Regions from separate parts of the Aliamphritea ceti genome, predicted to be linked through region 1. Evidence: predicted binding sites of a transcription regulator. Region 1 holds the regulator's gene; the other holds the start of a gene.
The links. The regulator PhoB, encoded in region 1, activates phosphate uptake and scavenging genes when phosphate is short. The targets are predictions, from matches to a motif close to TGTCATANNNNTGTCANA.
Positions count from the first base shown of each region.

Region 2: a site for PhoB is predicted at 1,086-1,103, ahead of olsF (bifunctional ornithine lipid synthase OlsF). Genes of this name have one in related genera too.

Region 1 is NZ_AP025282.1:5,088,450-5,091,704, forward strand. Features, by position in the region: gene OCU49_RS23090 (chorismate--pyruvate lyase family protein) at 1-386, shown strand, start outside; gene ubiA (4-hydroxybenzoate octaprenyltransferase) at 392-1,270, shown strand; gene phoB (phosphate regulon transcriptional regulator PhoB) at 1,373-2,068, shown strand; gene phoR (phosphate regulon sensor histidine kinase PhoR) at 2,120-3,255, shown strand, end outside.
Region 2 is NZ_AP025282.1:3,427,010-3,430,264, reverse strand. Features, by position in the region: gene olsF (bifunctional ornithine lipid synthase OlsF) at 1-1,012, opposite strand, end outside; gene OCU49_RS15765 (sensor domain-containing protein) at 1,366-3,255, shown strand, end outside.

The DNA of each region.
Region 1 (3,255 bases):
TTATCCGCCAGGGCTGGTATCACCCCACCCGCTCAGAAGCTAAAGCACTTGGTATGCGGCCACGCCAGCTAGCTATTATTCGGGAAGTCCAGTTAATCGGTAATGGTCAGCCATGGGTATTTGCCCGCTCTGTCATACCGGCAACCACTCTTACCGGCAAACAACGGGAACTCAATTTTATTGGTAGCCGTTCACTGGGCACAATTCTGTTCCGGGATCCGACAATGCAACGGGGCCCTTTAAAAGTCAGCCGGCTCAAAATTCAGGATGGCGACTCAACCTGGGCACGCCGCTCCCTGTTTTATCTGAGTAATAAGCCGCTACTGGTATCCGAAGTATTCCTGCCAGCGCTACTTGAAGCACAAAATACAAATCCACAGGCCTAAGCGTTATGAGCAAACAGTTTTTCAGCAAAGACCGCCTCAATGCCTACGGCCAACTTATGCGGGTCGAAAAACCGATTGGCACTTATCTGCTCTTATGGCCGGCACTCTGGGCACTGTGGATTGCCGCTGAAGGTGTACCAAGCCTGCATCTACTGGTAATTTTTTGCCTGGGTACATTCCTGATGCGCTCGGCAGGCTGTGTGATTAATGATTTTGCTGACCGGAAAATTGATGGCCACGTAAAACGTACCGCCCTACGGCCGATTCCTGCTGGCAGAGCCACCGCTAAAGAAGCCTTAGCGCTGTTCTTTGTGCTTATTGGCCTGGCCTTTGTATTAGTCCTGTTTACCAATACTCAAACCATACTGCTATCTTTCGGCGGCGCTTTTCTAGCCGCCCTGTATCCCTTTATGAAACGCTATACTCACCTGCCACAAATTGTGCTGGGTATGGCTTTTGCCTGGGCAGTCCCTATGGCGTTCAGCGCCACCAGCGAGACTGTTCCACCTTATGCCTGGCTGATTTACACCGCTACTGTGCTCTGGACAACCGCCTACGATACTAAATATGCCATGGTAGACCGGGACGATGATTTGAAGATAGGCGTGAAATCCACTGCTATTCTGTTCGGTGATGCCGACAAATTTATTGTCGGCATTCTGCAGGTATTGACCCTGCTAACCTTTATTTTGCTGGGCCAGCAATTAGAGATGGGTAAATACTACTTCCTGAGTTTGCTGGTCATGACAGGTTGTTTTATCTGGCAACAATGGCTCATCAGACACCGCCAGCGGGATAAATGTTTTCAGGCTTTTTTAAACAATCACTATGCCGGCATGGCACTCTTTATCGGCATCGCACTAGACTATTGGCTAACAGTCTAATAATAACAGTGACATAAAGCTGTATTTGTCATATTTCTGTAACAGTTTAATAATCTAATATGCTCGTCTAAAGAAATGTCAAAACGAATAAGGTGATCGAGCATGTCATCCAATAAGCGAATACTGATCGTCGATGATGAAGCCCCTATCCGGGAAATGATAGCGGTTGCATTAGAAATGGCCGGCTACGAATGCATTGAAGCGGAATCCGCTCAGGCTGCCCACAGCATCGTTCTGGATGATAAGCCAGATATGGTTCTGCTGGACTGGATGATGCCAGGCATCAGCGGTGTAGAATTTGCCCGCCGGTTGCGCAAAGATGAAGTAACAGCCGATATTCCTATTATCATGCTAACCGCCAAAGGCGACGAGGATCACAAGATTAAAGGTCTTGAATCCGGTATTGATGATTACATTACTAAGCCTTTCTCACCCCGTGAACTGGTTGCACGTCTGAAAACAGTACTGCGCCGTGCAACGCCAAAAGGCATCGAAGAGCCTATCACTGTCGACAGCCTGACACTCGACCCTGTTTCTCACCGGGTAAGCTCTGAACTGAAACCTCTTGAACTCGGCCCTACCGAATTCCGCCTGTTACAGTTTTTCATGACCCATCAGGACCGCGCTTATTCGCGCAGCCAGCTGTTGGATATGGTCTGGGGTGGCAATGTTTACGTAGAGGAACGTACCGTCGATGTACATATCCGTCGGCTACGTAAAGCTCTGGGCGACCGTCATGAGTACCTGATCCAAACCGTGCGCGGCACCGGTTACAGATTCTCATCGCAAGTTGCTTAAGCCAAAGTATCCACGCTAAGCTGCCCACAGGCACCATTTAGGTTCGGTAGAATGTACAACAGTAACCATTCAATCTCTGGCAGTTTATTTTTAACCACCCTGATCGGCGTAGTGCTCGGTCTGGTGATTGGTTATCCGGGCTGGACAGTCGCGATTCTGTTGTTCGGCTGGGGGCTGGTACAGGTTAAAGAATTCGCCCGCCTGCAAGAATGGCTGACAAAAGGTGACCGTTCTGATGTACCGGAAAGCAACGGCCACTGGGGTGAGCTGTTTGACGAAATGGCCCGGGAGCAGAAACGTAATCAGTCCCGCAATCAGTCACTGCGTAACATCATAACCCGCTTTCAGCAGTCCTCAGCGGCACTGGGAGACGGTATTGTCATCATCGACAGGGATAACAACCTGGAATGGTGGAACCGTTCAGCAGACCGTTTGCTGGGCCTTAAGGTACAAACAGACCGTGGCCGTTCAGTCATGAACTTGCTACGAGACCCCCGTTTTATCCGTTATTACCGCAAAGAAAACTACGAAGAGCCACTGCAGTTATCGTCACCAATCGACGATCAGGTTGCGCTCGAGTACCAACTGACCAAATTCGGATTCGGCGACCGGATCCTGGTCGCCCGGGATATCACCCGTATTAACCAGCTGGAACAAACCCGGCAGGACTTTGTGGCAAACGCATCCCACGAACTGCGGACCCCTTTAACGGTTATCCGCGGTTATCTCGAAACCTATCTCGATCAGGATCTGCCGGCACCTCTGCGACGTGGTCTGAACCAGATGGCCAAGCAGTCTAAACGGATGGAGAATCTGGTATCAGGCCTGTTATTGCTATCCCGCCTGGAAGCCAGCCCACACATCTCTGACGAGCTGCCGTTACCTATACAGTCAATAATTAACAAAATCGCTGACGATGCCCGTAGCCTTGGCAAAGATAAAAATCAGACCATTAAGCTGGAAGTTGATCCTGACCATAATCTGCTGGGGCAGGAATCAGAGATTTACAGTGCTTTCTCGAATCTGGTATTTAACGCCGTTCGTTATACACCGGCAGATGGCAATATTACGATTCGCTGGTGGGTCGATAAAAATGGCGCCCACTTTGCAGTTAAAGATAACGGACCGGGAATCGACAGCATTCATATCGACCGATTGTCCGAGCGCTTCTACCGGGTAGATGAAAG
Region 2 (3,255 bases), 1.7 Mb from region 1:
CGGTACCTTCGCCAACGCGGCGGAAAGCAATTTCTCTTAACCTGCCAATCTCGTTGATAACCGCTGAGTCTGCACGGTAATCGAATAGAAATATTTTTTTACCGTCACTGGTTTCGCCCAGCAGTTCGCTGTCACGTAGCTCTTGTTTGAGTGCCTGACGGTCCTGTGGGTGGTTGATCGTTTTTTCGGTGATAAACAGTGGTTTTTTGCCTTTGGCAATTCGGTAAAGGTGGCGTTTTATCAGTTTTACTTTTTCACTGTTATTAACCGGTAATCCATCAATCTGACTATAGGCAACAGGCTCGCCGACCTTGATCGGTAGAACAGCTGACTGTTTGTTGAACATTTCGTGGGGCAGCAATGCGGAAGACATCCCCCGGTTGAGCATTGATAGCGAATAGAACAGTGGGGAGTTTTTACCGCCAATATAGACAGGTAAAACAGGGCTGTTGGTCTGACGGGCAAAGCGCATGAAACCGCTATTCCATTTACTGTCTTTAATACCGGTCAGGCCTGCGCGGGAGACTTCTCCGGCGGGAAAGACGATTACAGCTTCTTCGTTACGCAACGCAGCATTAATGTTGGCAATATCCTGCTTATGGGTGGCTTTACTTATGTTGTCTACGGGCAACAATACGGGAGCCAGTGGTGCGAAGTTGGCCAGCATATCATTGGCGATAATTTTTACATCACGGCGAACTTCACCGACCAGTTTGATCAGTGCCAGGCCATCCAGCGCACCTAACGGGTGGTTCGCAATGATGACAACCCGGCCACTGGATGGAATGTTCAGACGGTCAGTATTACTCAGGCTATAGCTGAAGTTGAAGTAGTCCAGCACCCGGTCAATGAATTCAAACCCCTCACAGTGACGGTGTTTTTCCAGAAAACTGTTTACTTCCGATTCATGAAACAGGCGCCGTAGAAAATACAATGTCGGACGGCGTAACGGTGCCGGCTTAGTCATAAAGGAAGGGTATTTTTCACTGATGATCTGTTCGACATTGATCACGGGTATTAGGCCTTATCTGCTAAACGTGTGGCAGATAATTTAGGACGGTTTGGTGACAGTTGGTTTGCTGTTTGGTGACATTCGGATGACAGCCTCTTCTCGCTAAGCCTGCCGAAAATCCCGGTATATATGAACTTGGGCTTTACAATTGTGTGTCTTGGCTTTAGTTTCAAAGCAATAGTTTCAAACATACGATGTGGTGCGTCGGACGCGACCTTCATTCATTGTGTACTGCTTGTATCGCCGAACCTCCGGCTTGTAATCAGACGCCTGCATCCAGACTAAGAGTTTCTTTCAGCAGAAGTATTGTTGGACAGACCGGGTAGGATAAGAAACTCCGAAAAGGATTTATTGTGACTTCTGATCTTATAGATACGGATGCTTCACGGTTATTTCAGCAGTTGATCGATGGAGTGGTAAACCTGTACGACGAAGCCTTTTTTCAGGGGCTGGTTAACGGGTTAGTTAAAGTAATGGGCGCCGATCTGGCAATGGTGTCATTGCTGGATTACGAAAATTCTAATAATGCGACCAGTCTGGCTTTGTGCCTGGATGGCATTCCCGCCGCGAATATTCACTATCGTCTTGAAAATACCCCTTGTTTTGAATTACAGGGCCGCAAGGTTCTGTATATTCCTGACGGTGCCATGGTTCGTTATCCGCAAGCAGACATGCTGCAAGAGCTTGAGATGGATGGTTATCTCGGGGTGCCGTTATGTGATCACGATGGCGAGCCGATGGGCAACCTGCTGCTTGCGTCCCGTGGTCGGCTCCAGGTATCCGCCGGTTTGATACGTTTACTGCCGGTACTTATTAACCGCGTAGAAGCTGAGCTGACAAGGTTACAGCTTCTTAAACGGTTAAGCGCCAGTAATGATCAGTTACAACGTATACAGAGCCTTGCCAGCCTGGGAGGCTGGACCCTGGATATTCAGAGTCGTCAGTTAAATTGCACGCCGCAGGCACGCAGCCTGTTTGGGCTAAGCCCACAACAGACACCTGTGTTGAGTGATGTGCTGGAACAGTTACTGCCTGAAGATAGGGCGCAGTTACGGTCACTTACCGATAAAGTAATGATCAGTAAACAGATTGATACCTGCCTGATACGGCTAATACATCCTACCGGTTCGCTTCGCTGGTTACATGTTCAGGCTGAACCTGTGATTGATCCTCTAAGGGAAGTCACCTTGATCAGAGGTGTCGTCCAGGATATGACAGAACTGATTAACAGTCAGAATCAGGTCATCGATAATGAAATGCGGTTTCGTGCACTGGTTGATGCGTCGCCATACGGAATTATTGAAATTGATCTGCAGGGCACCGTTATTTTTGCTAACCCTAAAGCGCATCAGATTTTTGCCTATCCGCCGGATCAGATGGTTGGCCGCGCGGTTAGTGAAACCATGAGTCCTGAAGAGCGTGAGTATTACAGCCGTAAACTGAAACGTATGGTGGACGAATTTCCGCATCTTGATACTTATAGTCGTAAAGGTATTCGTCAGGATGGCAGCGTTATCGATATTCGGGTCAGTATTAACTATCGGTTGAACGAACAGGGCAAAACACGGGGGTTTGTAGGATTTATTTCAGATATAACTACCCGTAATCGTCGTGAACTGAAGTTGCGTCAGCTTTCTACAGTTGTAGAGCAAAGCCCGTCGGCAATTTTAATCACTAATCAGCAAGGTGTTATCGAATACGTTAACCCCGCATTTGAAGTGAGCACCGGATATCACAGTCAGGCAGCGCTTGGTGAAACCCCCAGGATTCTGAAGTCAGGCAAAATGCCGGAACATATTTACACGGGATTGTGGGAAAACCTCCATCAGGGGCTGCCATGGCGTGGTGAGTTACTCAATCATCGGGCGAACAAAGAAGAGTTTTGGGCGCTGACCAGTATTGCTCCTATTACGGGGGATGATCAGAGCATCACCCATTATGTGTGCATAATGGAAGATATTACCCGGCATAAGCGGCAGGAGCAGCAGCTGGCCTTTCAGGCTAAATATGATGCTGTGACGGGGTTGCCGAATCGTCTGGTGGCCATGCAACGTCTTAGTGAGTGTATTCGTATTGCTAAAAAGCGCGACAGACACGTATTGGTTATATTTATCGATCTGGATCACTTCAAGCGGATTAATGACAGCTTTGGTCATAGTATTGGTGACCGGTTTCTTGCCAGTGTTGCCGAGCTTCTTAAGGAGGCAGTTCGCAGTGAAGATATTATTGCCCGGTTTGGAGGC